DNA from 2 places in the Aeromicrobium sp. CF3.5 genome. Region 2 is predicted to be linked to the other one. Evidence: riboswitches for the same ligand, from Rfam matches in the RefSeq annotation. Region 2 holds a riboswitch; the other holds the start of a gene.
What was found. Region 2 has a riboswitch for thiamine pyrophosphate ahead of ACHAA3_RS08200 (ECF transporter S component). Riboswitches for the same ligand answer to the same signal wherever they lie in the genome.
Positions count from the first base shown of each region.

Region 1: linked by a shared signal. The riboswitch ahead of thiO (glycine oxidase ThiO) and the one ahead of ACHAA3_RS08200 (ECF transporter S component) in region 2 are both predicted to bind thiamine pyrophosphate.

Region 1 covers NZ_JBIMEZ010000005.1:240,496-255,892, forward strand. Annotated here, with positions in the region: gene tmk (dTMP kinase) at 1-610, shown strand, start outside; gene ACHAA3_RS11530 (DNA polymerase III subunit delta') at 607-1,767, shown strand; gene ACHAA3_RS11535 (alpha/beta hydrolase) at 1,764-3,299, shown strand; gene ACHAA3_RS11540 (chorismate mutase) at 3,366-3,653, opposite strand; gene ACHAA3_RS11545 (SDR family NAD(P)-dependent oxidoreductase) at 3,712-4,515, opposite strand; tRNA gene ACHAA3_RS11550 (tRNA-Thr) at 4,648-4,723, shown strand; gene thiE (thiamine phosphate synthase) at 5,173-5,835, opposite strand; gene ACHAA3_RS11560 (thiazole synthase) at 5,911-6,696, opposite strand; gene thiS (sulfur carrier protein ThiS) at 6,700-6,936, opposite strand; gene thiO (glycine oxidase ThiO) at 6,933-8,108, opposite strand; TPP riboswitch at 8,077-8,184, opposite strand; gene ACHAA3_RS11575 (diguanylate cyclase domain-containing protein) at 8,467-9,384, shown strand; gene ACHAA3_RS11580 (pyridoxal phosphate-dependent aminotransferase) at 9,433-10,587, opposite strand; gene ACHAA3_RS11585 (NADH:flavin oxidoreductase/NADH oxidase) at 10,669-11,778, shown strand; gene ACHAA3_RS11590 (sortase) at 11,928-12,647, shown strand; gene pyrE (orotate phosphoribosyltransferase) at 12,644-13,300, shown strand; gene ACHAA3_RS11600 (TrmH family RNA methyltransferase) at 13,311-13,964, shown strand; gene ACHAA3_RS11605 (hypothetical protein) at 13,964-14,293, shown strand; gene ACHAA3_RS11610 (FAD-dependent oxidoreductase) at 14,336-15,397, shown strand, end outside.
Region 2 covers NZ_JBIMEZ010000003.1:271,146-286,542, reverse strand. Annotated here, with positions in the region: gene ACHAA3_RS08235 (SGNH/GDSL hydrolase family protein) at 1-441, shown strand, start outside; gene ACHAA3_RS08230 (hypothetical protein) at 428-604, opposite strand; gene ACHAA3_RS08225 (SDR family oxidoreductase) at 670-1,461, opposite strand; gene ACHAA3_RS08220 (acyl-CoA dehydrogenase family protein) at 1,475-2,695, opposite strand; gene ACHAA3_RS08215 (MaoC family dehydratase) at 2,697-3,170, opposite strand; gene ACHAA3_RS08210 (energy-coupling factor transporter transmembrane component T family protein) at 3,353-4,042, opposite strand; gene ACHAA3_RS08205 (ABC transporter ATP-binding protein) at 4,039-5,481, opposite strand; gene ACHAA3_RS08200 (ECF transporter S component) at 5,502-6,131, opposite strand; TPP riboswitch at 6,121-6,230, opposite strand; gene ACHAA3_RS08195 (SDR family oxidoreductase) at 6,237-7,712, opposite strand; gene ACHAA3_RS08190 (ankyrin repeat domain-containing protein) at 7,749-8,135, opposite strand; gene ACHAA3_RS08185 (NUDIX hydrolase family protein) at 8,185-8,727, shown strand; gene ACHAA3_RS08180 (N-acetyltransferase family protein) at 8,724-9,188, shown strand; gene ACHAA3_RS08175 (MFS transporter) at 9,299-10,495, shown strand; gene ACHAA3_RS08170 (DUF2277 domain-containing protein) at 10,515-10,841, shown strand; gene ACHAA3_RS08165 (NAD(P)/FAD-dependent oxidoreductase) at 11,036-12,025, opposite strand; gene ACHAA3_RS08160 (heterodisulfide reductase-related iron-sulfur binding cluster) at 12,184-15,397, shown strand, end outside.

The DNA.
Region 1 (15,397 bases), on a different contig from region 2:
GTTCATCGCCCTCGAGGGTGGTGAGGGAGGCGGCAAGTCCACCCAGTCGGCCCTGCTCCTCGAGTGGCTGGAGAGCCTCGGTCACCGGGTCGTGCTGACTCGAGAACCCGGTGGCACGGCGGTGGGTGCGCAGCTGCGCTCCATCGTGCTCGGCCACGAGACCGGCGACCTGTCGCCGCGCACCGAGGCCCTGCTCTACGCCGCCGACAAGGCCGAACACGTCGACTCGGTGGTGCTGCCGGCGCTCGAGGCGGGACACGTCGTCATCACCGACCGCTATGTCGATTCGACGTTGGCCTATCAGGGCGCCGGACGTGCTCTGGCCGTCGAGGAGGTCGAGCACGTCGCTCGCTGGGCCACCCGTTCCCTGCGCCCGCACCTCACGGTGCTGCTCGACGTCGATCCTGAGCTGGGTCTCACCCGGTTCGAGGGTGCCGATCGCATCGAGGCCGAGCCGCTGGAGTTCCACCGCCGTGTGCGCGAGGGCTTCCTGAACCTCGCGGCAGCCGACCCCCAGCACTACCTCGTGGTGCCTCCCGGCGGTGGCCCCGACGACGTCCACGCGGCGATCCGCCCGGCCGTCGAGCCGTGGTTGGAGAAGCGCAGATGACTGCTGTCGCCCGGGCCACGGTGTGGTCCGACCTGGTCGGGCAGGCTCCGGTCGTGCAGACCCTGCAGGCTGCGGTCGCGTCGGCGTCGGGGGAGGGCCGCTCCATGACCCACGCGTGGCTGTTCACCGGCCCGCCGGGGTCGGGCCGGTCCAACGCCGCCCGCGCCTTCGCCGCCGCCCTGCAGTGCGACTCCGACGGGTGCGGTCACTGTCAGTCGTGCACCACGGCCCGGGCCGGCAGTCATCCCGACATCACGGTCATCAACACCGCTGGACTGTCGATCGGTGTGGCCGACGCTCGTCAGCACGTGCGAGGGGCCGCCCTGCGTCCGGCGGTGGGACGGTGGCAGATCATGATCGTCGAGGACGCCGACCGGCTCACCGAGGCGGCTGCCAACGCGCTGCTCAAGGCCGTCGAGGAACCGTCGCCGCACGCGATCTGGATGCTGTGTGCGCCGGCGCTCGAGGACGTCGTCATCACCATCCGGTCGCGCTGCCGGCCGGTGCTGCTGCGCACCCCGCCAGCTGCCGACATCGCCCGACTGCTGGTTGAGCGCGACGGCATCGACCCCGACGTTGCCGAGGCAGCCGCCGCTGCCTCGCAGGGTCACATCGGACGGGCCCGGGGGCTCGCGCGCGACCCTGCAGCCCGGCAACGCCGGCGCGACATCTTGTCCCTGCCCTCTGAGCTGCGCACCATCGGCGACTGCGTGACCGCGGCGCATGCCGTCGTCGAGGCCGCCACGGCCCACGCCTCCGGCCTCGCCGACACCTCTGAGGCCGACGAGCTGTCCGACCTGCGTCAGACCTGGGGTGTGGAGGAGCGTGGCCGCCGCCCCGCTGGCTATGCCGGTGCCCTGTCGTCGATGGAGAAGGACCAGACCAGGCGCCGCAAGCGGCTCGCGCTCGACTCCATCGACGGGGTGCTGCTCGAGCTGTTGTCGCTGTGTCGCGACGTCGTCGCCTCGCAGCTGGGCTCCGGCACCGGTTTCGTCAATGCCGACGCCATCGACCAGATCGCGGCACTCGCCCGCTTGTGGACCCCCGAATCGACCATCCGCACGATCGATGCGATCGTGAGCTGTCGCGACGCGCTGGCCGCCAACGCGGCCGCACCCCTGGCCCTCGAACGCATGATGTTGGAGCTTCGCTCATGACCCGAACCCGTCTCGTCGTCATTGCTGCCGCGTCTGTGGCGGTGGTGCTGGTGGCGATCGCCGCCGTCTTCGTGGGCACCCGTGCCGGTGGCGGGGAGTGGGAGCCGCCCCAGGCCACGGGCGAGGCGGTCGATGCGTCGCTGGCCAGCTACTACGAGCAGGATCTGGAGTGGACTGACTGCGGCGACGCGCAGTGCGCGCGGGTCACGGTGCCCATCGACTACGAGGACGCCACGGGCGACACGCTCGAGCTCGCGGTGAAGGTCTATCCGGCCGGCGACTCGGACGCGTCGAGGGCGGTCTTCGTCAATCCCGGTGGACCCGGCGGATCGGCGCTCGACTTCGCCGACTCCATGTCCACCCAGTTCGGCTCCTCGGTCCTCGACGCCTACGACGTCGTCGGTGTCGACCCGCGCGGTGTCGGCGAGAGCACGCCGCTGGAGTGCCTGTCGGACGCAGGCTTTGACGAGTTCACCCAGACCGATCCCGATCCTGACGACCCGGCGGAGGTCACGGCACTGCGTGAGAGCCTCACCGACCTGGGTACGGCCTGCCAGGAGAACTCCGGCGAGCTGGCCGCGCACGTCTCGACCGAGGAGGCCGCGCGGGACATGGACGTCGTGCGGGCGCTGCTCGGCCAGGACGAGTTCGACTGGTTCGGCGCCTCCTACGGCACCGTGCTGGGCGCCACCTACGCCAACCTGTTTCCCGACACGGTCGGGCGCATGGTGCTGGACGGCGCGGTCGATCCGCTCGAGGACAGCATCGAGGCATCGCTGGGACAGGCCACCGGATTCCAGCGAGCCTTCGACGCCTATGCCGCGTACTGCGTCGATCAGGGCGACTGCCCCATCGGCTCGTCGATCGAGGAGGCGCGCACGACCGTGGCGGACCTCCTCGAGCAGCTCGACTCCACGCCGATGCCCACCGGGGTCGGTCGAGAGCTCACCGAGGGCCAGGCGTTCTACGGCCTGGCGCTGCCGCTGTACAGCGAGCAGACATGGGACGTCCTCACCCAGGCGCTGCAGCAGGCGGTCGTGGACGGCGACGGCACCACGATGCTGCTGCTGTCCGACGCCTACTTCAGCCGCGACACCGACGGCTCGTACGCGGGCAACATCGGGCAGGTGATCTACGCGATCAACTGCCTCGACGAGTCCGAGCAGCCCGACCTCGAGACGGTCCGCGATGCGCTGCCGCGCTTCGAGCAGGCGTCGCCGGTGTTCGGGCGGTCGTTGGGATGGGGGGCGCTCGGTTGTACCGACTGGCCGATCCGTCCCAGCAACCCTCAGGAGCCGGTGCCCGCCGAGGGCGCCGCACCCATCGTGGTCGTCGGCACCACACGCGATCCCGCCACCCCCTACGAGTCAGCGGTCAAGCTGGCCGACCAGCTCTCCTCGGGCGTGCTGCTCACCCGCGAGGGCGACGGCCACACCGCCTACAACTCCGGCAACCAGTGCATCGACGACACCATCGACGCCTACCTGGTGGACGGAACGGTCCCGGAGAACGACACCACGTGCGAGGAGTAGACCAAATTTTGTGACGTAGATCGTCACTTCCTGGTTCAGGAGTGACGATCTACGTCACAAAATTTGTCAGCCCCGGATGGCCTCGTGGTGGCGGATGACCTCATCGATGATGAAGTTCAAGAACTTCTCGGCGAAGGCCGGGTCGAGGTCGGCATCGTCGGCGAGGCTGCGCAGCCTCGCGATCTGACGTGACTCGCGGTCGGGGTCAGCCGGCGGCAGGTCGTGCTCGGCCTTGAGTCGTCCCACCCGCTGGGTGTACTTGAACCGTTCGGCCAGCACGTGCACGAGCGCGGCATCGATGTTGTCGATGCTCGCGCGGATCTGTTCCAGCTCGGTCTGCACGTCGTCGTCCACGCCCCGATCCTAGGTGGCCCGCGACGAGTTGAGGCAGTCCCACACGCTCGGACGTCGCTCAGGACTTCGCCTGGCGTGCGTCTCCGAGCCTGCGCATGACACGCAGCAGGGGCAGTCCGGTCGAGGGAGCAACGTCGACCGTGCGCACCAGGGCACCGCGCCAGCGCGGCACGACCCGGAACACCTGCCGGCTGTCCAACAGGTCGAGACCGGCAGCGGCGACCTCGTCCGCGTCGAGCGGCCTGGGCCCGGAGAACAACATGGCTGCACCGGGGTCCTTCTCCCGTGACGTCACCATGTCGGTTCCGACGACATCGGGGCACAGCGCCTTGACGGTGACGGGTAGACCAGCATGACGCAGGTCGCCCTGCAACGAGGTCGTGTACGACAGCACGGCCGCCTTGGTCGCGGCATACATCGCGAGTCCCGGCACGGGCGTCAGCGCGGAGATGGAGGCGACGTTGAGGATGCGGCCGCCAGCGGTGCCCATCTGGGAGATCGCGGCGGAGCAGCCGCCCATCACACCACGGACGTTGACGTCGAGGATCGTGGCGAGCTCGTCGTCGGTGCTCTCCCAGGCAGGTCCGGCGAACAGCACACCCGCGTTGTTGACCCACACCGCGAGCCGCCCGTGCTCGCCGGCCATCTCGGCGACGGCGCGACTCGAGGCCGGATCGCGAACGTCGTGCGAGATCCCGACGGCACCCCTGCCGATCTCCACAGCAGCCTGCTCTGCTGCGACGCCGTCGATGTCGGTCAGCACGACCCGGTGGCCCTGATCGGCCAGGCCTCGGGCGAAGGCCAGCCCGATGCCGCGGCCTGCTCCGGTGACGACGGCCGTGGTGGTGGGGGGAGTGGTCATGGACGCAGCGTAGACGCGGACGGAGTACTTGTCCCGGCCCTCGCGACCGCAGTGCGGCGGCCAGTTCGTCGCGATGGCAGGCAGTGGGTAGACTCGATTCCGGTTCGGCGGGCGATCCCCGCTGGACCGTTGGCCGCCTTAGCTCAGTCGGTAGAGCGTTTCACTCGTAATGAAAAGGTCGTCGGTTCGATTCCGACAGGCGGCTCCACGAATTCATGTGGAGCCCTCGTGCTTGGCTTGCCCTCACGTGCGCCGGGCGCGTTCAGCCGCACACAGCGCGATCGTCGGCGTTACCCACGTAGCGGATGTCCTGGTCCGCCGGGGCGCTGGACGAGTGATCGGCCCGTGCCTCGATTCTCCCGACCTCGGCTCCGCACGAGCCGTAGGCATCATGTCGGTGCGCCGCAGATCGTGGATCGGCGACCGCGACCCAGCGTCGGCCAGTCCGTTGACCGCTGGAATGAGGGCCCGTGGAGTTGCCCACCGCGGTCGGTGGTGACCAGAAGATCGGTGGTGCCCCGTCGCGCGCCATGCCGAGCAGGAGCGGCACCAAGTGATCGGCAATCGGCGTCGGGTCTTGCCCGACGTGGGCACCGTGACACTGTGGCCCTCGTCTGGCTGCGCTGTCTCCGTTTCGCTTCGTGCTGGCAGCTCGGATCAGGCCGAGGCGTCGAGCCGTGAACGCAGCCTGCGGGCCGCGGCCTCGGGATCGTCGGCCTCGGTGACCGCGCGCACGACAACAATGCGTGTGGCTCCGGTATCCATGACCGAGCCGAGTCGTGCGTTGTCGATCCCCCCGATCGCGAAGACGGGCTTGACCGGATCGCACGAGACGACCTGGCGCAGCGTGTCGAGACCGACGGCAGCGCGACCGGGCTTCGTCGGCGTCTCCCACAGAGGGCCAACGCAGAAGTAGTCGACATCGCTGTCGGCCTCGGCGGTCGCGGCCTGCTCGACGCTGTGCGAGGAGCGTCCCAGCAGCACGTCGGGACCCACGAGGGTGCGTGCGTCGGCCACGGGGAGATCGTCCTGCCCGGTGTGCAGGATCTGCGCGCCGGTCAGCGTGGCGAAGTCGGCACGGTCGTTGACGGCGAACAGCGTCCCGGCCTCGTCGCAGATGTCGCGCACGTCGTCGAGGAGGGCGAGCTCGTCGCGAGCCGCGAGCGACTTGTCGCGGACCTGGACGATGTCGACACCGCCTGCGATGGCCGAGCGCACCAGTGCGACAAGGCCGGCCGGGCCCTTGCTCGCATCGGTGCACAGATAGAGGCGCGCTTGAACAAGACGCTGTCTGGCTGAGGCCACGGTCGAGTCACTCATCCCGTCAGTCTGCCCGACCGAGACACGCCACGCGCCGGCCCCCGCAGTCGTGCAGGCCGAGGTGGGAGCCGCATCTCAGAGCGCGAGGTCGAGGTTGGCCCGCCCGTCCGGTGACGACGACGCAAGAGCCTCGTCGCGTCGGGGTATGCGCCCCGCCCCAAAGGCCAGGCGCCCGGCCTCGACGCCCTGCTTCATTGCCAGGGCCATGCGGACCGGATCGGCGGCCCGGGTGACCGCGGTCGCGAGGAGCACGCCATCACAACCCAGCTCCATCGCCAGCGTCGCATCCGATGCGGTGCCGATGCCGGCGTCCAGGATGATCGGGACCCTCGCCGCTTGGGTGATCGCGTGGATGTTGCGCGGGTTGAGGATGCCCAGCCCCGAGCCGATCGGGGCGCCCAGCGGCATGACCGCGGCGCAGCCCACGTCCTCGAGCTTGCGCGCGATGATCGGATCATCGTTCGTGTAGGCCATCACGACGAAGCCGTCAGCGACAAGCTGCTCCGCCGCCTTGAGGAGCTCCACCGGGTCGGGGAGCAGCGTGATGTCGTCGGCGATGACCTCGAGTTTGACCCAGCTCGTCGCGCAGGCCTCGCGCGCGAGCTGGGCGGTGAGGACAGCCTCCTTGGCCGAGAAGCAGCCGGCTGTGTTCGGCAAGGCCTTGATGCCGTTGCGCTCGAGCACGGCCCAGACGGATTCTTCGTTGCCGGCCTGCACGCGGCGCATCGCGACAGTGGTGAGCTCGGTCCCGGAGGCGAGCAACGCCTCCTCCAGGCCGAGCAGGCTTGCTGCGCCGCCCGTCCCCATCACGAGCCGCGAGTCGAAGCTGACACCGGCGATGCACAGCAGATCATCGGTCATGGGTCAGCCTCCCTGGACGGCGCGGACGATCTCGACGTGATCCCCGGCGCGGAGAGACGTCGTGCACCACTGCCCGCGGGGGACCACCGAGTCGTTGACGGCGACCGCGACTCCGCGAGGCCTGCCGTCGTCGGCGCACCTGGCCGGACCGGACGACAGCTCGATGACGATCTGCTCGAGCGAGGTGTCGGGCGCGAGCTGGCGGGCCTCGCCGTTGATGTGGACGGTCAGTGCGGTCATCTGGTCTCCTTCGTGCAGAATCTCATCGGGTCGGCTGTCGACCACAACTCGTCGAGGGGGCGCTGCGCGAAGATCGCGTCGCAGGCGTCGGACGTGAGGGCGGCCAGCAAGATGCCGTTGCGATAGTGGCCGGTGGCCAGAATCAGCCCCGGAGTAGCGGTCTGGCCGAGCAGTGGCAGGTTGTCCGGACTGCCCGGCCGGGCGCGCGCGGCGAGCTCGGCGATGGGTAGCTCGTCGAGGCCCGGAATGATGGCGCGCGCGTCGCGCAGCAGTCCGAAGACGCCACCGACGGTGGACTGCCGGTCGTCGGGAAGCTCTTCGGAGGTGGCCCCGATGATGATCTCGCCGCTGGGCCGCCACACGACGTAGACGGGACGTTGCTGCACGAGCCCACGCACGATGCGGGCTTCACCGATCCACCCTGCGTCGCGACCGTCGAGGCGGACGATCTGTCCCTTGACCGCACGTGTGGGAGCCTCGACCCCTTCCAGCGGGGCAACCAGTGCGCGAGTTGCATGTCCTGCGGCGACCACGACGCGGTCCGCCAGATGGGTGACTCCCTCAGTGTCGACAGCGCCGACCACCGCGCCGGCGGAGTCCGTGAGAAGCCGAGCCGCAGCGACCGAGAACGTCGTGACGCCGAGCCGGGCAAGGTTCTCGCGCAGCGCCCGGTGGAGGGCACGCGGGTCGACCTGGTGGTCGCCCGGGACCCAGTAGGCGCCTGCGATCCGGGGTCCGAGCAAAGGCTCGCGGTCGCGTGCCCCGGCGACGGCCAGCTCTTCGACCTCGAGTCCCCAGCGTCGCTGGACCTGACACAGCCGGTCCAGCTGTTGGGCATCGCCCACGTCATAGGCGACGGAGAGGATCCCGCTCGTGCAGAAGCCGATGTCCATGCCGGAGGCGTGCTCGACCTCGGCCGCGAATGCCGGCCACCGGGCTGCCGACGCCACGTTGAGCCGCACGAGGTCGTGCTCGCCGAAGTCGGCTTCGGTGACAGGCGCCAGCATCCCCGCCGCGGCGTAGGAGGCACCCGCACCCGGATGCGGGTCCAGGCAGGTCACCGCGAGGCCTGCGACCCGCGCCCGCCACGCGGCGATGGCGCCGACCACGCCGTGGCCGATCACGAGTACATCGGTGCCGGACAGCACCATCATCGCTCCCTTCGCTGGCATGATCCAGATCAGGTTCAGCGGTCGGCGTATGTGCCCTCTCAGCCCCGATCGTCCCCGGGCTCCCGCGCGCCGCCCACCCTACGCCGCGAACATCCGGTCTGGACACGCCCAGTCATGACGGAGGAATGCTCCACCCATGGTTTCGGACGGTGTCCGTGAGGGATGCGGGGTGCACGTGACGACCACGACGAACGACACGCGGCGGGTCCGGGCAGCGGGTGGGCAGTCCTGGCAGCACGCCGCCGAAAAGGCCCTGCAGGGTGGTCAGAAACGTGACATGGTAAGCACCGCGAGATTGGAGGTAACGGTGCACGGACCTCGCACGAGCAAGACCGTCAGGTCGGCGTCGTTTGCCTTGGTGACTTCACTGGCTGCTGCGGTGGTCGCGGCCACAGGGGTCCTCGACCTCCTCACAGGATCGGTCAACGTCTCTACTCGGTGGACCATCTTGATCATTGCCCTGGCCGTGACGGCGGCGGGCCTGCCGGCCGCGCTCGGCGAACGGTTCCCACCGTGGGCGGCGCTCGCCGCGTGCTGGCTGTTCATCGGGGTCACAGCCCTGCAGACCGCGCAGGCCGCCGACGTCACCATGGCGGTGAACAACCTCGTGCTCTACCCCATGATGAGCTGCTACCTGGGGTGGTTCTTCGACCATCGAACCGCTCGAACCAGCGTCGCCGCGATGTTCCTGCTGTCTGGATCGGCTGTCTGGATCGGCGGCATCGGGAGCCTGTTCGCGACCTGGGCGAACCTGGTACTTGCGTCGACCTTCTGTCTCGAAGCCGCCCTGTACCTGCGCGCGAAGCTGGACCGGCAGATTGAGACCGACCCACTCACCGGCGCGCTGAACCGCAACGGGCTTGCCTCACGGCTCAGTCACGAGCTCGCCGACACGGCCCGCACGCGCGCACCCCTGGCGGTCGTGGCCATTGACCTCGACGGGTTCAAGGCAATCAACGATCGGTTCGGGCACGCCGCCGGCGACCAGATGTTGATCGTCATGGTGGCACACCTCGAGCACGCCACACGTCGCCGTGACTCGATCGCTCGCACGGGCGGCGACGAGTTCGTGCTACTTCTCCCGAACACCACTCTGACACGGGCCAAGGACCTGCTCGACCGCCTCCAAGTCGATTCGAGTGTCCCCTGGACGTACGGCCTCGTCGAGGCCCAACCATCTGACACCGAGGAAAGTCTCATTGCCCGGGCCGACGGCGACCTGTACCTGCATAAAAAGCCCCAAGAGTTCGACACGTCAATCGATCCCTTGCACTAGCAGCCGCAGAGCCTGTTCCGCGGGGGCTGGTCGAGTGATCGCTGCCGGCTACGGTCGCAGGGCCTGAAGCCGCTGGAGGGCCTCGTCGATGACCGATTCGGTCTTGCAGAACGCCCAGCGCACCAGCGGCCGCCCGGCCTCCTTGTCGTCGTAGAACACCTGGTGGGGGACCGCCACCACGCCGCAGCGCTCGGGCAGGGACAGGCAGAATTCCAGGCCGTCCTCGAAGCCCAAGGAGCGGATGTCGGTGGTCGCGAAGTAGGTGCCATCGGGCACGAACACGTCGAATCCGATGTCGGCCAGTCCGGCGCACAGCTGGTCGCGTCTGGCCTGCAGGGTGCGGCGGAGATCGCCCGTGATGGCCTCGGCGTCGTCCAGGGCGGCCGCGATCGCGGGTTGCAGGGGCGATCCCGACGTGAAGGTGAGGAACTGCTTGGCGCCCGTCATGGCGCGCACCAGACCGGCCGGTCCGCTCGCCCAGCCGACCTTCCAGCCGGTGAACGAGAAGCTCTTGCCCCCTGAGCTGATCGTCAGGGTGCGCTCGGCCATGCCGGGCAGGGTCGAGATGGGAATGTGCTCGACGCCGAACGTGAGGTGCTCGTAGACCTCGTCGCTGATCACGATCAGGTCGTGCTCGATCGCCAGGTCGGTCACGGCAGCCAGCTCGTCGCGGGTCAGCACCGCGCCGGTCGGATTGTGCGGCGAGTTCAGCAGGATCGCGGTGGTGCGTTCGGTGACCGCCGTGCGCAGCTGGTCGATCGGCAGGCGGAAGTCCGGAGCCCGCAACGTGACGGGTCGTCGGACCGCGCCGGCCATCTGCAGCATTGCGACGTAGGAGTCGTAGTACGGCTCGAGCACCACGACCTCGTCGCCAGGATTGATCAGACCGAGCAGTGCGGCGGCGATCGCCTCGGTCGCGCCGGTGCTGGCTGCCACCTCGGTGTCCGGGTCGAGCTCGATGCCGTAGAGGCGCCGCTGATGATCGGCGATTGCGACCCGCAGCTCGGGAACGCCGGCGCCTGGGGCGTACTGGTTGCGCCCCGACCGCAGGGCCTCCACAGCGCGGTCGATCACGCTGTCGGGACCGTCGGTATCCGGAAAACCCTGCCCGAGGTTGACCGAGCCGGTCTTCAGAGCGAGTGCGGTCATCTCCGCGAAGACCGTCGTGCCGAGTCCGTCTAGGCGTGCCGCAGGTGATCGCATGATGGTCCGAGCCTACGTCCGTGCCGCGCTGATCTGGTGAAGCCGGGGAAGCGATTGCGCCGGTGTGCGGTTGCACCCAGCATGAGCCTGTTGTTCGAGCCCCTGACCCTTCGCGGCATGACCACCGCCAATCGGATCTGGCTGGCGCCGATGTGTCAGTACAGCGTCACGGCGCGCGACGGGGTGCCGACCGACTGGCACCTGGTCCACCTCGGCTCGCACGCGATCGGCGGCTTCGGCCTCGTCCTGACCGAGGCCACCGCCGTCGTCCCCGAGGGCCGGATCAGTCCCGAGGACACCGGGCTGTGGAACGACGAGCAGGCCGAGGCGTGGCGCAAGATCGTCGAGTTCGTGCACGAGCGCGGCACCCCCATCGGCGTGCAGCTGGCGCACGCGGGCCGCAAGGCCTCCACCTACGGTCTGTTCCCGGCTGGCGAGGGCAGCGTGCCCGATGCAGCCGACGGCTGGCAGACCGTGGCTCCCACCGCGACCGCCTACCCGGGCAATGACGCACCGCGTGCGCTGAGCCTCGAGGAGGTGCGCGCCCTGCCTGGTGCGTTTGCGGCTGCAGCGCGCCGCGCGGACGAGGCCGGCTTCGACACCGTCGAGATCCACGCCGCCCACGGGTACCTCGTGCACCAGTTCCTCTCCCCGCTCATCAACGAGCGCACCGACGAGTACGGCGGCTCCTTCGAGAATCGCACCCGTGTGCTCGTCGAGATCGTCGACGCCGTGCGGGCCGTCTGGCCTGCGGACAAGCCTCTGCTGGTGCGGCTGTCGGCCACCGACTGGGCGCCCGACGGCCTGCAGGGCTGGGACGTCGAGCAGACCGCCCGGATCAGCCAGCTGCTCGCCGGTCACGGCGTCGATCTCGTCGACGTCTCCTCGGCCGGCGCGATCGCCGAGCAGCAGATCGCCGTCGGTCCGGGCTTCCAGGTGCCCTTCGCTGCCGAGGTGCGTCAGGTCAGTGGCCTGCCGACCGGGGCGGTCGGTCTCATCACCGAGCCCGAGCAGGCCGCGCAGGTGCTGGCCGACGGATCGGCCGATGTCGTCCTGCTGGGGCGCGCGGCACTCCGTGATCCAGGTTGGCCGCTGCGAGCTGCGGCGACGCTGGGCGTGGAGCGCGACGATGCCGGCTACGCGCCGCAGTACCTGCGTGGAGCGTGGCCGCGCGCAGCGGTGGGGACATAAGTCACCCCACCGTTCTCGGGGGGTGAAACGGTGGGGCGACCCCTCTAGTCTAGGCCCTCTCGCGCTGCCGGGGGAGCGAAATCAGATTTTTATCGGCGAGGTTCGAGACCGGGCCGGTCTGATTCGGTGTTCGGTGAAACACTGAGTCCATGACGACCACGGCCTCTCCGTCCCGGCGCGCCTCGCGGCCCCCACGTCGTCGGCGTGGTGCGGGCAGCCGCATCGTCACGCTGATCGGTGTGCTGCTGATCGTGGGTGGGCTGAGCATGGTCGGCTGGTTCGGGTGGCAGTACTTCGGCACCAACATCGTGTCCAAGCAGAAGGCCACCGAGATCACCGAGACCACCCAGGCGCAGTGGAGCAACGGCATCGAGGGCGACGCCGTCGCGCTGCTGCGGGTCGACCGCTTCGGTGAGGACTTCGAGATCCCGATCGTCGAGGGCTTCGACGACGCCACCCTCGCCGAGGGCGTGGGCATGTACCCCGACGGCTCCCTGCCCGGCGAGAAGGGAAACTTCGCCATCGCGGGGCACCGCGTCACCCACGGCGAGCCGTTCCGCGACTTCCTCAACCTACGCGCCGGCGACATGGTCGAGGTCGAGACGCGCACCAAGATCTACACCTACGAGCTGAAGCACGACGGCGACGAGATCACCGTCGACTTCACCACCAGCTGGCCGCTGTGGAACGTCCCGGACCCCGACTCCAAGGGCGAGGCGCCCACGTCCTCGCAGCTGACGATGCTGACCTGCTCGGAGCTGTTCCACACCGACGACCGCAACATCGTGGTCGGCGATCTCGTCGACACGGTCGACAAGGAGGCCACGGCTCCGCCGGCGGACCGGGCTGTCTCCGCCGACGCGGCATGAGCTCGTCGGCCACGTCGGGGGAGTTCATCGAGCTGGCCCTGCGGCACGGGGTGCTGCGGTTCGGGGAGTTCACGCTCAAGTCGGGCCGCACGTCGCCGTACTTCTTCAATGCAGGTCTGTTCAACACCGGTGAGCGTCTCGCCGCCCTCGGCCGGCACTACGCGTCGGCGATCGTCGACAGCGGCGTCGAGTTCGACGTGCTGCTCGGGCCGGCCTACAAGGGCATCCCGATCGCCGCCGCCACGGCCGTCGCCCTGACCGACCACCACGGTCGCGACGTCCCCTGGTGCTTCAACCGCAAGGAGCCCAAGGACCACGGTGAGGGCGGCCTGATCGTCGGTGCGCCGCTGGTCGGGCGGGCCCTGGTCGTCGACGACGTCATCACGGCGGGCACGGCCATCCGTGAGGTCGAGACGGTGATCGCCGCCGAGGGCGCCTCGATCGCCGGCATCGTGGTGGCCGTGGACCGGCAGGAGCGCGGTACCGGGGACCTGTCGGCGATCGGCCAGGTCGAGCGCGACCTCGGCACCACGGTCACCTCGATCGTCAGCCTCGACGAGATCGTCGAGTACCTGGAGCGCACGGGCGACCACGCCGAGCACCTCGACGCAGTTCGCGCCTACCGCGCCGAGTTCGGTGTCGCGTCCTCCTGATGGGCCCGCCGTGACCGAGCCCCCGGCGCCCGAGCCGTCGGGGACCGAACCAGCCATCGGCGTCGGTCCGTGGAGCGGCCCCTGGCCCGACGGAACCCACTGGGACCCCGACCTCCTGCGCGACGGCGACACCCGCAACGTCGCCGACCGGTACCGTTACTGGAGCCTGGCGGCGATCGTTGCGGACCTCGACGAACGCCGCCATCCGTTCCACGTCGCCATCGAGAACTGGCAGCACGACTTCAACATCGGGTCGATCGTGCGCACCGCCAACGCGTTCCTCGCCGCTGAGGTGCACATCGTGGGCAAGCGGCGCTGGAATCGTCGTGGCGCCATGGTCACCGATCGCTACCAGCACGTGCGTCACCACGCCGATGTCGCTGCGCTGCACGCGTGGGCTGACAGCGAGACGGTGCCGATCATCGGCATCGACAACACGGCCGGCTCGACGCCCCTGGAGACGACGCCCCTTCCGGTGAGCTGTGTGCTGCTGTTTGGCCAGGAGGGCCCCGGGCTCAGCGACGAGGCCCGTGCCGCGAGCACCTCGCTGCTGTCGATCGCCCAGTTCGGATCGACGCGTTCGATCAACGCAGGGGCCGCAGCCGCCATCGCGATGCACGCGTGGATCCGGGACCACGGTGTCCCCTCCTCGCCCGAGCGCTGATGTCGGCCGGTCGGGTGCTCGATGTCGTCGCCACGACGTTCGCGTTGATCATCCTCGTCCTGGAGTCGGTGGCGGCCTTCATCCTGACCGGCTTCTTCGTGATGGCCACCGACACGTGCGGCCCCGGCGAGTGCAGCACCGCCAGGATCTCCTTGGGTTCGGGTCTGGTCTATCTCGCCATCATCGGTGCGTTCGTGTTGTCGGGCGTCGGCATCGCGCGCGCAGTCTCGAGGGTTTCGGTGATGGTGATCTGGCCGGTGCTCGGCTGCCTGCTGGTGGCAGGTGCCGTCTTCGTCGGCGGCTCGATCGCCGACAGCACCTCGCCCTGATCCTGCCTGCGCGTCTCCTCATCGGCCCGTAGGGTCGAAGGCATGTCTCGAGTGGTGGTGATCGGGGGCGACGCAGCAGGTGCGACCGTCGCCTCGAATCTGCGGCGCACGTTGCCCGACGAGCACGAGGTGATCGTGCTGGAACGCACCGACCGCACGTCGTACTCCGCGTGCGGCATCCCCTACTGGATCGCTGGCGACGTCGATTCTGCTGACGACCTGGTCGCGCGCACCCCCGAGGAGCACCGCGAGAACGGCATCGATCTGCGCACCGGTGTCGAGGTCACGGCCATCGATGTCGAGGCCAAGAGCCTTGCCCTCGCGAAGGGCGATCCTCTCACCTATGACCGGCTCGTCATCGCCACCGGCGCCGAGCCATTGCGGCCGGACCTGCCGGGCATCGACGGTGACGGCATCCTCGGTGTGCAGTCCCTCGACGACGGTCAGGCCGTGATCGACGCCATGGACCGTCGCCCCGAGCACGTCGTGGTGGTCGGCAGTGGCTACATCGGCCTGGAGATGGCCGAGGCGTGCGTCTCGCGCGGGTTCGACACGACGGTCGTGGAGCAGGCGCCGACTCCCCTGCCGATCGTGGAACCGCAGATGGGCGAGCTGATCGCCGATGCGATGCGCGCCCGCGGCATCCACCTGCGCGAGAGCACGGCGGTCACCGGCTTCACCCTCGACGACGATGGCCGGGTCACGGCCGTCGAGGTCGACGGCGAGTCGATCCCGGCCGACCTGGTCATTCTCGGCCTGGGCGTCTCGGCCCGCACCTCGTTGGCCGCAGACGCTGGTCTGACGCGGGGGCCCAAGGGGGCGCTGATGGTCGATCAGCACCAGCAGGTGGTCGGTCGCGACGACATCTGGGCGGCGGGCGACTGCGTGGCCTCGATCGACCGTGTCACCGGCGATCACGTCCACCTGGCACTCGGCACCCACGCCAACAAGCAGGGCATGGTCGCCGCCGACGCCATCGCGGCAGACATTCTCGACGGCGCTCCCTCGTTGACCTTTCCCGGCGTCGTGCAGACCGCGATCACCAAGTTCTGCTCGTTGGAGATCTCGCGCACGGGACTGGGCGAGCAGCAGGCCAGGGACGCC
Region 2 (15,397 bases):
TGGACCACCGGTGTCGCCGCAGACCTGCCGGAGCACCGGCTCGTCAACCTGTCCGTCTCGGGCGGCCTGGTCACCGACCTGCTGGAGCGTCAGGTGCCGGCCCTCGAATCTCTCGGCGTCGCACCCGATCTGGTCACCGTGATGATCGGCAGCAACGACCTGCTCAACCGGCGGGCGCGCAGCACGCTCCCTCGCGATCTCGCAGCCCTGATCGAGCGTCTGCCCAGCGGAACCGTCGTGGCCACCATGCCGGGCGGGCGCCGTGGTTCGACCGACTTCAACCGGCAGGTCACCGGCGCGAGCCACCTGGTGACCGCGGAGTTCCGCGATCCTCGCCTGCGGAGCTGGAAGGGCCGCGTGGCGCAGGATCACTTCCACCCCAACGACGCCGGTTACGCCGCCATGGCCCAGGTCATGCGCGAAGCCGTCACCGCACGCTGACGGCAGCGCCGTTCATGGGACGAGCTCGTTGTCGGACCGTGGACGTCACCGCACAGCCACCCGAGCCGCTGGCACGGTTCGACTCGCTCTCGATCCGCGTGGCCAGGTCGTCGAGTCGGCGCATCGCCAGCACCAGCTTCGCGTGCTCGACCTCGACCTGCATGCCCGCTCCCCCGCGTGGTGTGACCCAGGACTCCGTGCGATCACCCTAGCGCCAGCGTGTACCGATCAACCCTCGAGTGACCGACGGTAACGCTGCATGCCGGTCAGCCAGCGATCTGGGTCGGCGGCCTTGTGGGCGTACATCGTGCCCACCTGCTCGTGCGGGAGGGCGAGGAAGCGACCCGACTCGATCGCCTCGAGCAGCGAGTCTGCGACGTCGAGCGGGTCCATCATGTCGCCGGCCGTGGACACCGACCCGTGCGCCACCGCACCCTCGTCCTCGGCGAGGTCGCCGTTCTCGGTCATGGGGGTGCGCACGCCCATGGGGCACAGCGCGGCGACCTGGATGCCCCGATCCCCGTACGTGGCGGCCAGCCACTCGGCGAATCCGACGGCCGCGTGCTTGCTGGTCGCGTAGGTGGGCGACCCCAGCTGGGTCAGCAGGCCCGCAGCCGAGGCCGTGACGGCGAAGCACCCACCGTCCGCGTCGAGCCAGCGCGGGACGAGGATCCGCGCGGCGCGCACGTGCGCCATCACGTTGACCTCGAGGATCGCCGACCAGTCGTCGTCGGTGGCATCGAGGCCGAAGCCACGGAAGATGCCCGCATTGGCGACGAAGAGATCGGGGGTGCCACCAGCAGCGGACAGCACCTTCTCGATGCCGTCGTCGGTGGTCACGTCGGCATCGACGGCGACCGCGTGCTCGCCGAGCAGCTCAGCGGTCGCGGACAGGCGGCCCTCGTCGAGGTCGGTGAGGACGACCTGCGCGGCGCCGTGCTCCAGCAGGCGCTGAGCCACGGCGGCCCCGATGCCGCCCGCCGCGCCGGTCACCACGGCTGAGATGCCGGTAATTCTCATCTCCCTACCTCCTTCAGCGCAGGTGCTTCTTGAGCTCGGACTTGGCCAGCGCGTTCTTGTGCACCTCGTCGGGGCCGTCGGCGAACCGCAGGGTGCGAATGCCCGCGAACATCTCGGCGAGCGGGAAGTCCTGGCTGAGGCCACCGGCCCCGTGGGTCTGGATCGCCTTGTCGATGATCCACTCGACGGTCTTGGGGGTTGCGATCTTGATCATCTGGATCTCGGTGTGCGCGGCCTTGTTGCCGTGGGTGTCCATCAACCAGGCGGCCTTCATGCAGAGCAGACGCAGCTGCTCGACCCGCAGGCGCGACTCAGCGATCCAGTCGCGCACGACGCCCTGCTCGGCCAGCGACTTGCCGAACGCCACGCGCTCGGAGGCCCGCTGGCACATCAGCTCGATCGCACGTTCGGCCAGGCCGATCGAGCGCATGCAGTGGTGGATGCGGCCGGGCCCGAGTCGGGCCTGCGCGATCGCGAAGCCTTCGCCCTCGCCGGCGATCAGGTTGGCGGCCGGGACGCGCACATCGGTGAAACGCATCTCAGCGTGGCCGCCGTGATCACGGTCGCGGTAGCCGAACACCTGCATCCCGCGCAGGATCTCGAGGCCGGGGGTGTCGCGCTCGACGAGGATCATCGACTGCTGGCGGTGCCGTGCGGCCGACGGGTCGGTCTTGCCCATGACGATGAAGACCTTGCAGTCCGGATTCATCGCACCGGTGATCCACCACTTGCGACCGTTGATGACGTACTCGTCACCGTCGCGCACGATCGACAGCTCGACGTTGGTGGCGTCCGAGGAGGCGACGTCGGGCTCGGTCATCGCGAAGGCGGAGCGGATCTCGGCGTCGAGCAGGGGACGGAGCCACTGCTGCTTCTGCTCGTCGGTGCCGAACATGTGCAGCACCTCCATGTTGCCCGTGTCCGGCGCGGAGCAGTTCAGCGCCGCCGGTGCGATCTGGATGCTGCGACCGGTGATCTCGGCCAGCGGGGCGTACTGCAGGTTGGTCAGGCCGCCCTCCTCCGGCGCTCCGGGCAGGGCGAAGTTCCACAGATCGCGCTTGCGGGCCTCGGTTCGCAGGTCGTCGACGACCGCCGGGAAGCTCCACGTGTCGTTGGTCTGGGCAGCCTCGATCTGCTCCTTGGCCGCGGGCTCGGCCGGATAGACGACCTCGTCCATGAACGCTTCCATGCGTTCGATGAGGTCCTGGGTCTTGGCGTCGTGAGCAAAGTCCATGTCAGGCGTCCTTCGGCTTGTCGCCGGCCATCACGTAGACGACCTCGGCGATCAGGGCCGGCTTCTCGGCGCCTTCGCGCTCGACGACGAACGTGATGACGGCCTGGGTGCCGATGGGGATCTCGGCAGCCTCCTTGAGCGTGGCGGTGGCGCGCAGGCGCGAGTCGACCGGCACGGGGTTGGGGAAACGGACCTTGTTGGCTCCGTAGTTGACGCCCATCGCGAGGCCCTTGACGTCGTAGATCTGGGCGCTGAACACCGGCAGCAGGGACAGCGTCAGGTAGCCGTGCGCGATCGTCGTGCCGAAGGGACCGTCGGCCGCACGCTCGGGGTCGACGTGAATCCACTGGTGGTCACCGGTCGCGTCGGCGAAGGTGTTGATCTGCTCCTGGGTCACGGTGACCCAGTCACTGGTGCCGAGCTCTTCGCCGGCTGCTGCGATGAAGTCGTCGAGGCTGTCGAACACGCGGGCCATGAGGTACCTCCGGTAAGTGTGGACTAAGCGCTTGCTTAGTTCGCACTCTAACCGGTGACGGCGGTCACGCGCCATCCCCAAGTCCGCTGACGAGTCACGTAGAACCAGCGACGAGTCACACAGACCGGGCGGCGAGTCATCCCTGTGACTCGTCAGTGGGTCTACGTGACTCGTCAGCGGGTCTACGTGACCAGGCGGGCGACCGAAGGGACGGCAGCGAGTGCCGTGGCGATGACGATCGCGACGGTGTCGGCTCGCGACCAGGGCGCGGGCTCGGCCCAGGTGCGCTGCGACGCATCGGCGAAGCCACGTGAGTCCATCGCGATCGACATGGTTCCGGCGCCGCGCAGCGCCGACGCGAGCATCGCGAAGGTCATCGAGCCGGCGTGGCGCACCGGCCCGGTCAGGCCCGTGGGCCCCAACGCGCGCACGCGCCGGACCCGCGAGATCTGCTGGTGCGCCGACTGGAAGTCGGTCATCCGCTGCACCACCGCCACGAAGGAGGCGACGAACCGGCCCGGGACCCGCAGCCGCTGGGCCAGGTAGTCGCCCAGCCGCGACGGATCGATGAACGCGATGATGACAGCGCCCGGCCAGGCGAGGACCAGGATGCGCAGTGCGGCGACCGGGGCGTAGTCGGCGTTGCCGAGGCGCCATGCCGAGTAGGCCACCAGCGCGGAGGAGATCCCGCACAGAGCGAGGCAGGCCAACGGATACCGCCAGCTCGGCAGGAGCAGGACGCCGGCGATCGCGTAGGCCGCAGCCCCCGCAACCGCCGACGGAAGGTCGCGGATCGCGAACGACCCGAGCAGCGACGCGAATCCCACCCACAGCAGGGCCAACGGATTGAGCCGAGCGAGCTGGCTCCTCATGCCCCTCCCCGTCCAGTTCTGACCCCCGCGAGAAGCTCGACCTGGTCGTGGGCCAGGGCAATCAAGTCGACATCGTGGGTCGACGTCGCGACGATGGCGCCCCCCGCGGCAGCAGCGGTCGCCAGACCTGCGACGGCCGCCCACGTCAGCCGGTCCTGGCCGACGGTCGGCTCGTCGAGCAGCACCAGGCCCGGTCGATGCGCGATGGCCGTGGCCAACGACAAGCGTCGTTGCTCTCCCCCGGACAACCGATAGGGGTGCGATCCGGCGACGTGTGTCAGACCGAGCAGGTCGAGCAGCGCCTCGGTGTCGACCGCGCGGCCCAGGCGGCCCGGCGTCGCCTCCACCTCGGCTCGCACGGTCGTCGCGACGAACCCGTGCTCCGGCACCTGCGGAACCCAGCCGACATCGGCAGCGAGGGCTCGCGTCCGACGATCGAGCAGTGCTGGTTCCGGCCCGGTGACGACACCGGAGACCGGCTTCACCAAGCCGCCGAATGCGGCCAGGAGGGTGGACTTGCCCGCACCGCTGGGACCGGTCAGGGCAGTGAGTCGTCCCGGATCGAGCCGCGCATCGACGCGGTCGAGCGCACGGGTGGTGGTCGCGCCGCGCATCGAGCGTGATCGCAGGTCGACGGTCAGGTCGCTCCAGGTGATCGCCTCGACCCTGCGGTGCGGTGCCACCTGCGCGGGGTCGATCGTCACCGGCATCGGCGCGTCAAGACCCGGCATCCAGACACCGGCACGTCCCAAGGATTCACGATGCTCGCGCACGAATCGCTGCGGGTCGGCATCGGCGATCACCGTGCCGTCGCTGCTGAGGACGACCACTCGATCGACGAGGTCGAGCCACGGCTCGAGGCGGTGCTCGACCACGATGAGGGTCGCGTCACGGTCGGCGACCGTGCGCGCCACTGCGTCACGGACCGACGACGCGTGCTCGGCATCGAGCATCGAGGTCGGTTCGTCCAGCAGCACCACGTCGGGTCGCATCGCCAGCACACCGGCCAGGGCGAGCCGCTGCAGCTCGCCGCCCGACAGCGCCGACGTGGGGTGGTCGCGGCCCTGTCGAAGACCGACCGCCTCGAGGGCGGCATCGACTCGTCGCCAGATGTCATCACGCCCCAGACCGAGGTTCTCCGGCCCGAAGGCCACATCACGCCCGATGCGTTCGGCCACCACGGCGTCGCCGGGAGTCTGCGGCACCAGTCCCGCTCGGCCGCCCACCCGCACCGTGCCCTCGAGATCGCCGGGCAGCGTCGAGCCCAGCGCGCCCACCAGCGCGTGCAGCACCGTCGACTTGCCGGCCCCACTGGGGCCGGCAAGCAGCACCCGCTCACCGGGTTCGACCCGTAGGTCGAGCCCGGTGATCACCGGTGCCCGACGACCGAGCGGCCGCCAGGTGAATCCCTCGAGCCGGACGGTGCCGGACTCGCCCATCCGGGCAGTGCCAGACTCGCTCAGACCGCTGACCGTTCGTGCACGTCTCGCCCGGGACCGAAGGCATCGAGCACCCCGGCCCTCGCCAGCGCCCGGGTCAGCAACCAGCCTCCGCCACCGGCGATCACGGCTCCGGAGAGCGCGAAGAAGCCGAGATGGGCCAGACGGTCCGAGGCGGAGAAGACGCCCTCGTAGTAGGCGAACCACTCGTAGACCGACTCGATGGCGCCGGCCGCGGCGCCCGCGATCGCCGCGACGGGCAGCGAGAAGCGTCGGTACAGGAACACCGCGAGGATCAGCTCGGCGCCGAGCCCCTGCCAGAAGCCGGAGACCAGCACGCTCATGCCCCACTCGGTGCCACCGGGCACCAGCCCGGACACCGCAGCGGCTGCGATCTCGGTCGCCAGCGCCGCGCCTGGACGTCGAATGATCAGGCCCCCGACGATGCCGGCCATCAGCCACGGCCCGCCGAGCAGGCCGACCGAGGGCGGGTAGGAGAAGACCGCGAGCCCGGACAGGCCCGCGTAGGCCTTGCCCCAGGCCCAGAAGGTGACACCGAGCGCGACCGCCAGCGTGGCGATCGTGACCAGGTCGATGGTGCGATAGCTCATCGCGTCGCGGGCGGTTCGTGAAGTGGTTGCAGAACTCATCGTGACTCCCTTCGCCGGTACTAACCGGTGCAGGTTCAAGGGTCTGCGGCGGATCCGCACTCTCAGCGCCCTCTGCGTGGCGCTCCCCTGTCGTGTGGCACGACTCTAGCCCGGCTTCTCCTCGAGCGCTTCGGCCGCCTTCGAGATGTTCTTCTGCATCGACCCGAAGATGATGCCGTGGAACGGCAGGATCGACCACCAGTACAGGTGGCCGAGCAGGCCTCGGGGCGCGAACAGCGCGCGGTGGTGGAACGTCGTGGTGCCGCCCTCAGTCGAGCCGACCTGCAGCTCCAACCACGCCAGGCCGGGCAGCTTCATCTCCGCCCGCAGGCGCAGCAGGGTGGCGTCGTCGGTCTCCTCGACGCGCCAGAAGTCGAGGACGTCGCCGATCACGAGGTTCCGGGCGTTGCGGCGTCCGCGGCGCAGGCCGGGGCCGCCGAGGAAGCGGTCGAGGATGCCACGCACCCACCACGCCAGCGCCCAGGAGTACCAGCCGTTCGGACCGCCGATGCCCTCGATGACCGTCCAGAGATTCGCCGGCGAGGCGTCGACCTCGCGGGTGCGCTCGTCCTTGTAGAGCGAGCCGCCAGCCCAATCGGGATCGGTCGGCAGTCCCTCCGACGGCGCTCCGACGGTGGAGGCCGACGTCCACCGGGTGGGGACGTCGAGATTCTGGATCTTGGTCAGCGCCAGCTCGACCGACCGGTCGAATCCGATCAGGCCCTCCGGCGGGTCCGGCACGAAGCCCAAGATGTCGTCGTCGGTGGCCACCACGGTGTTCTTCAGCGACTCCACCAGGGGCCTGGCCAACGAGGCGGGGACGGGCGTGATGAGCCCGACCCAGTGACTGGACAGCCCCGGCGACAGCACCGGGACCGGCAGGACGCGACGCTTGGGCAGGCCCGCGACGGCGGCGTACCGCTGCATCATCTCGAAGTAGGTCAGCACGTCGGGGCCGCCGATGTCGAAGGCGCGGTTGACGTCAGCGGGCAGGTCGGCGCAGCCCACCAGGTAGCGCAGGACGTCGCGCACCGCGATCGGCTGGACCTCGGTGTGCACCCACTTCGGAGTGATCATCACCGGCAGACGCTCGGTCAGGTAGCGCAGCATCTCGAACGACGCAGAACCCGATCCGATGACGACGCCGGCTTGCAGCACGACGGTCGGCACGTTGGACGCGAGCAGGACCGTGCCGACCTCGTGGCGCGATCGCAGGTGCTCGGAGAGCTCTTCGGCCTCGGGATCCATGCCGCCGAGGTAGACGATGCGCTGGACACCTGCCGCCTCCGCCTCGGCGGCGAAGGTCTCGGCGATAGCGCGCTCGGTCGCGACGAAGTCCTCACCGGCGCCGATGGAGTGCAGCAGGAAGAAGGCGACGTCCACACCCTGGAGGGCTAGTCGCACCTCGTCGGCGTGCGCCGCGTCAGCCCGGACGATCTCGACGTCATCAGCCCAGTCGCGCGCCTGGGCCTTGCGCGGGTCGCGAACCATGACGCGCACGTCGTGCCCGGCGGCGAGCAGCTCGGGCACGAGCCGCCCACCCACGTAGCCAGTCGCTCCGGTCACCAGGCTTCGCGTCATGTCCTCAGTCAACGGGACACGCGGTCAGCCCGCAGGTCACCGAGGCAGCAGATCGTTCCGTTCGAACATCGCTGCGGTGTCCCGAGCTGACGGGGAACCGTGGTCGGGGTCGGCTCCACCGGCCAGCAGGACGGCCACCACGGCGTCCTCGCCCTTGAAGATCGCGCCGGCCAGGGGCGACTGGCCGCGGTCGTTGAGGCGGTCCACGTCGGCCCCCCGATCGATCAGGGCCTGCACGGTCGCGGCGTGTCCGTTGTAGGCCGCGAGCATCAGCAGGGTGTTGCCGTCGGGTCCGGTCAGGTCCGCCGGCACGGACCGGTCGACCAGCTCGGCCAACGACTCGGTGTCACCGGTGCGAGCGAGGTCGAGCACCTGGTGGGCCAGCTCGACCAGCTGCGGGTCGAGGTCTTCGGGGTCACTCACGCACCCGAGCCTATGGGGCTGACGTGTGGGCGTGAGCCATGATGGCTGCATGTCCGTGCGCACCCCTGACCCGAATCCCGGCTGGCTCTCCGACATCGCCCTGGAGGAGACGCGTTCGCGCGTGCCGATCCTTTACGTCGAAGCCGTGCCCGTGCGCGTCGACTCCTTGGGCCTGGTCGAGTCCGTCGGCGTGCTGCTGCGCGGATCGGCGACCGGCGAGATGACGCACACGCTCGTCTCGGGCCGGGTCATGCACGGCGAGTCGGTGCGCGAGGCGCTGATGCGCAACCTCGAGAAGGATCTCGGACCCACCGCGTTCCCGCAGCTCCCCGTCAGCACCGTCCCGTTCACGGTGGGCGAGTACTTCCCGCTGCCTGGCGTCTCGCCCTTGCACGATCCGCGACAGCACGCGGTCGCGCTGACCTACGTCGTGCCGGTCACCGGTGACTGCGCTCCGCGCCAGGACGCGCTCGAGCTCAGCTGGTTGACCCCCGACGAGCTGATGCGGCGCGAGATCCTCGACAACATGGAGGGCGGCCGCGGCGCGCTCGTCCGCGAGGCCCTGGCCCACCTCGGCGCACTCCCAGCGTGACCCTCCGGGTCCGCGAGGCAGGTCCGTCAGATCTCAAGGCGATCCTGGCGCTGACCGTCGAGGACTCGCAGCACTACTTCGACGAGCCCGATCACGTCACCGAGAACCAGCGGGCCGCACTCGCCGAGATCACCGCCGATCCGAACCAACAGATGCTGGTCGGTGAGGTCGATGACCCCGCGCTCTCCAGGACTGTCGTGTGCACGGCGCAGGTGACGTGGATGCGCATGCTCGCGTCCGACGGCGGCCTGTACTGCCAGGTCGAGGCGGTCCGCACCGCAGCGGCTCGTCGCGGCGAGGGAATCGGCGCAGCCCTGATGACGCACATCGAGGACGCCGCCCGAGCACGCGGAGCGGCGCGCATCCAGCTGACGTCCAACCGGGCGCGCACCCGCGCCCATGCCTTCTACGAGCGTCTCGGCTACGACGCCAGTCACGTCGGGATGAAGAAGTACCTCTAGAGCGAACCCGTTCCGAGCACCGAAGCGGTGGCCCTGTCCGGGAAGTCCGACGGCCGACAGCGTCACCGCCCCCGGGCTGACCGGCCGGCGATCAGTACGGTGAATCCACCATGTCCGACCAGGCTCCCACCACCCCGGCGCCGAACCGGTGGTTGATGCTCGCGGTGTCGATGACCGGACAGATCGCCGGCACGTTGTTCGTCAACGCCGCCCCGTTCCTGATTCCCTACCTGGTGCGTGAGCGGGGGCTGAGCCTCGTGCAGGCCGGCTTCGTCGCCTCGGCCCCCCTGCTCGGCATCACGCTGACGCTGTTCGCATGGGGCATCGTCGTCGACCGGCTGGGCGAGCGGTTCTCGATGGTCACCGGCCTGGGTCTCGTGACTCTCGCGGCCCTCGCCGCGGCGTGGTCGGACTCCTTGGTCGCCCTGGCCGCGTTCCTGCTCATCGGAGGAGCGGCCGGTGGCAGCACGAACTCGGCCAGCGGTCGCATCGTGGTCGGCTGGTTCCCGCCGCACCGGCGCGGCTTCGCCATGGGCATCCGGCAGACCGGACTGCCGCTGGGTGTCGGACTGGCCGCCGTGCTGGTGCCCAACCTCGTCGCCGCACGCGGCCTCACCACGACGCTGCTCGTGATCGCCGGCGCCTGCGCCGTCGGCACCGCCCTCTGCGCCGTCCTGATCGTCGACCCTCCTCGCCCGGACCGTGCCGCTGCCGAGTCGCAGCAACACCTGGCCAGCCCGTATCGCGGAGATCGGCGGCTCGCTCGCATCCACCTGGTCTCGATGATGCTGGTGGTGCCGCAGTTCACGGTCTGGACCTACATGCTGGTCTGGCTGATCGACACCAAGGACTGGACGACGCACTGGGCCAGCATCCTCGTGGCGGTCACCCAGCTGCTCGGAGCCGCGGGCCGCATCGGCGTCGGGGCGTGGTCGGACCGCGCGGGCAGTCGGCTGGTGCCGTTGCGCCAGGTCGCGATCATCGCCGCCGCGACCATGCTGCTGCTCGGCGCGACCGAGGCCACGCCGGTCGCGATCGCCCTGATCGTCCTCGCCACCGTGGTGACCGTCGCCCCCAACGGCCTGGCATTCACCGCGGTGGCCGAGATCGGCGGTCCGTTCTGGTCCGGGCGTGCGATGGGCATCCAGAACACCGGTCAGTACCTGGTGTCGGCGATCGTCCCGCCGGTCGTGGGCGCCTTGATCACCGGACTCGGCTATGGCTGGGCCTTCGCCCTGGTTGCCGTGTTCCCGCTCGCCGCGATCGCCCTGGTGCCGGTGCGCGATGAGGCTTCCGCCGGCCGCTGAATCGTCGTAGCGTCGCGACATGTGCCGCAACATCGTCCCGCTGAACAACTTCGAGCCCGCCGCGACCGACGCAGAGTGCCACGACGCCGCCCTGCAGTTCGTCCGCAAGATCGCAGGAACCACCAAACCGAGCCAGGCGAATCAGGCGACCTTCGACGCCGCCGTCGAGGAGATCGCCCGGAGCACGCGCGCCCTGATCGACGGGCTCGTCACCACCGCTCCGCCCAAGAATCGTGAGGCCGAGGCGGACAAGCGCAAGGCTCGATCCGCCGAGCGCTACGAGGCGATCCGGGTGTTCCAGCAGACCAAGCGCGAGGCCGCCAGCACCAACGGCTCCGAGAGGTGAGGGAGCGGTGACTCTGCGTCCCATCCCGGGGCTTGTAGGGACGCCACGCCACCGGCCCCTGTGACACACGAGCCCGCTGGGAGTGCTGAGGACCCAGCGACTCACGGGATCCACCATGCGGACAGCCGCACCTCCCCCAGAGAGTCACGCCCCGCTCACGTCCCCAGCCCGGCGAAGCCGGATCCCCAGGCGTTCTACGTCAACCGACCAACCAGCTCGCGGCCCAGCGCCGTCCCGGAGAGCCACGCACCCTCGACCTTCGGCTGCGGACCCCAGCCGTCACCGCAGGCACCGATCATCCGATCGCTGAGCAGGAAGGGTGCGTCGCGCGCATGCTCGGCCGGCTTGGCGAGCGACCACCGATGCACGTGGGTCCGACGAGGCGCGTCCTCGAGCGACAGCACCCGGGCGAGCGCCTCGACCATCTCGGGGCGGGCTGCCTCCGGCACCTCCAGGTGCTGGGCGGCGAACTCGGAAGTGGAGTGCGCGACCAGCACCGGGGCACCGTCCCCGCGACGACGGCCGTCGTCGGCGACGAAGTCGAGCACGGGGTCCTCGTTGACGAAGGCACCGTCGAACCCGGGGTCGATCGTGCGCGCCCACTCCCGGTCGGCGTAGGTCGCCGCCAGGGCGAGCACCGGGTCGCTGCCGCGATCGAGGGCGTCGACCTCGGGGGCGTCGTCGGCGAGCAGGCGCAGCGCCTGGGTGTCGGGCATGGCCAGCACGACCGCTGAGGCGTGCGCGCGATCGACGATGAGTCGCGATCCCGAGGGCGCCACTCGCTGCACCGTCTGGTGGCGCACGTCGAGTCCCGTGGCGAGCTCCTCGACCAGGGTGCGCAGACCGCCGGGCGTGCCCCAGCGCATCGGCCCGGTCTTCACCGACGGCTCGGCGTCGGGGGCGAGCACGTGGAAGGAGTCGGTCCAGGGGCGGGCGAGACCCGCGTCCTGCCAGCGCTCGACCACGGCGCCGAATCGGTCGTCGGAGGCTGACCCACCGTCATCAGAGAGGGTGAAGTACGACGCCCCGAGGTCGACCGGGCGGTCCCCGAGACGTCGCGTGGCCATCCGGCCACCGACCCGACGGCCACGGTCGAGCACCACCACGGGAAGTCCGGCGTCCGCGAGCGTTCGGGCACAGGCCACGCCAGCGATGCCGGCTCCGACCACGATGACTGGATCCACCTGCCCAGCCTGTCAGGTTCTCGACCCGACCGCCGCCGCGACGGTGTCTCGCATCACGGTCTGACCGCTTTGGGTCCCCTAACCCGACGGCAGCACCCCCGAGCGATTAGTGTCACCCCTACTGTCAAGGTCCGCTCTGCACCCGAAAAGAGGCCTCCATGCAGGTCGCCGCGATCGTCATCTCGCTGCTGTTCACCGTTGTTGCCGTCCCCCTGACCATCCTCGCGGTCCGCTCGATGCTTGCGGTGCTGCGCACCGGTCAGCCGACGGTGGGTCGCACGGACCAGCCGATGAAGCGCACGGTCAACATGCTCATCGAGACCGTCGGCCACACGCGCATGCTGCAGCGTCCGTGGATCGGGGCGCTCCACTGGTTCGTGTACGCGGCGTTCATCATCCTCAGCACATCGGTCGCACAGGCGTTCTTCCAGCTGTTCGACGCCGAGTTCGTCTGGCCCCTCATCGGCCACTTCTTCTTGTACGAGTGGATCGCCGAGGGCCTTGGTCTGCTCGGAACGCTCGCGATCCTCCCGCTGATCGTCTATCGACAGGTCATCCACCCGCGCCGCCTCGGCCGCAAGAGCCGCTTCTTCGGCTCGAGCTTCAGCCAGGCCTACTTCGTCGAGTTCATGGTGCTGCTGGAGAGCTCGGCCATCTTGTTCATCCGCGGCGCCGAGTACAACCTGTACCAGGCACGCGGCGGCGAGGACGCCGAGAAGTACGCCAACGGCTTCCACTTCCCGATCGCGCAGTACGTCGGGAACCTGTTCCCCACCGGCGAGGCGTCGATCGGGACGCTCGAGAACATCATCTACGTGATCGCTGCGATCAAGATCGTGTCCGCGATGATCTGGTTGATCGTGATCGCCCGCACCCTGACCATGGGCATCGCCTGGCACCGGTTCACCGCGTGGCCGAACATCTGGTTCAAGCGTCAGGCGGACGGCAGCACGGCCCTCGGTGGCCTCGAGCCGATCCGGATCAACGGCAAGGCCCTCGACATGGACGCGCTGGAGGACCTCGAGGAGGAGGACTTCGAGAAGCTTGGCGTCGGCAAGGTCGAGGACTTCTCCTGGAAGGGCATCCTGGACTTCACCACCTGCACCGAGTGTGGCCGCTGCCAGAGCCAGTGTCCCGCCTGGAACACCGAGAAGCCGCTGTCGCCCAAGCTGTTGGTCATGGGCCTGCGGGAGCATGCCTATGCCAAGGCCGAGCTGTCGGCGATCCCGGAGGCGGACCGGACCGAGGAGCAGGTCAAGGAGCTGGAGCGCCCGTTGATCGGTGACGAGGCCGCGTACGGCGTCATCGACCCCGACGTCCTGTGGTCGTGCACCAACTGTGGTGCCTGCGTCCAGCAGTGCCCGGTCGACATCGAGCACGTCGACCACATCGAGGACATGCGCCGCTTCCAGGTGCTGGTGGAGAGCAACTTCCCCACCGAGCTGAACAACATCTTCAAGGGTCTGGAGCGCAAGGGAAACCCGTGGGGCATGGATCCCAAGAGCCGCATGGACTGGGCCAAGGGGCTGGATTTCGAGGTCAAGCAGGTCGGCGTGGACGTGGAGTCGCTCGACGAGGTCGACTGGCTGTTCTGGGTCGGTTGTGCCGGCGCGTTCGAGGATCGCGCCAAGAAGACGACACAGGCCGTGGCCGAGCTGCTCGACACGGCGGGCGTCTCGTTCGCGGTGCTGGGCGATGGCGAGACCTGCACCGGCGATCCGGCCCGTCGTGCGGGCAACGAGATCGTGTTCATGCAGCTGGCGATGGAGAACGCCGAGGTCTTCAAGGAGACGAAGGTCAAGAAGGTCGTGTCGACCTGTGCGCACTGCTTCAACACGTTGAAGAATGAGTACGCCGAGTTCGGTGTCGAGTTGGAGGTCGTGCACCACACGCAGCTGCTGAACCGTCTGGTGCGCGAGGGCAAGCTCAAGCCGGTTGCGCCGTCGACGGAGGAGAGCAAGAAGATCACGTACCACGACCCCTGCTTCCTGGGTCGTCACAACCAGGTCTATGAGCCCCCGCGCGAGCTGTTGCAGGTCATTCCGGGTGCGGAGTTCACCGAGATGCCGCGCAACTCGGAGAAGTCGTTCTGCTGTGGCGCCGGCGGCGCCCGCATGTGGATGGAGGAGAACCTCGGGTCGCGCATCAACGTGAACCGCGCCGAGGAGGCCATCGCCACGGGCGCCGATCAGATCGCCGTGGGCTGCCCGTTCTGCCGGGTCATGCTGTCCGACGGTCTGACGCTCAAGCAGAGCGAGGGCGAGGCTCGCGAGGAGGTCGAGGTGCTCGACGTCGCGCAGATGTTGCTGGCCTCGATCAAGCGCAAGCCGACTGCTGCGGACACGGCCGCTGTGGGGTCGGAGGCCGAGACGGCGACTGCGGGGGCTGCCACCGAGGCGGACTCGGCCTCATCCAGCACCGAGGCGGACTCGGCCTCATCCAGCACCGAGGCGGAGCCCGATGCGGCCGACGAGGCGAACCCCGAGTCGGTCACCGAGACCGCCGATGTCGGCGCCGCCGCCGAGGCGCACACCGAGGGTGACGAGATCTCGAGCGAGACGCCCACGGATGCCGAGGCAGCGGTCGAGCACGACGTCGAGGTCGACGCCAAGGGTGCGGCTGACCCGCTGACCACCGAGCCGGAGGCGACCAAGAGTTCAGAGCCGGAGGCGACCAAGGCTCCCGAGCCGGAGGCGACCAGCGAGCCTGGCCAGGCCGAGACCGACGAGCGCGAGGCGTCGGACAAGGAGGATGCTGCCTGGGCCAATGTCGGCGCGGTGAACACCGACGACGCGCCAGCGGAGACGGCATCTACGACCGATCCGGAGCCGGGCGACTCGGAGAATCCCGAGGCCGAGTCGGTGCCCGAGGAGTCCGATGACGAGCCGGAGGTTCCGGCCACGTCGGAGCCCGAAGGGTCTCCGGCCGAGGAGGTCAGCGACGTTCCGGACGAGGACGAGCCGGTCGACGGTGACGCTCGCGAGGAGGAGAAGCAGGCCTCCGAGACGAGCCTCGCCTCGAGCGACGACGCCGATGACCGCGAGGCGTCCGAGAAGGAGAAGGCCGCCTGGGCGAACGTCGGCCCGGTGCAGACCGACGACGCGCCAGCGGAGACGGCGTCCACGACCGATCCGGAGCCGGGCGACTCGGAGAATCCCGAGGTCGAGTCGGTGCCCGAGGAGTCCGACGACGAGCCGGAGGTTCCGGCCACGTCAGAGCCCGAAGGGTCACCGGCCGAGGAGGTCACCGGCGTCCCGGACGAGGACGAGCCGGTCGACGGTGACGCTCGCGAGGAGGAGAAGCGGGCCGCCGAGACCGACGAGACCTCGACCGAGGTGACCGGCGAGGTCGTCTCGATCGAGGACGGTTCCG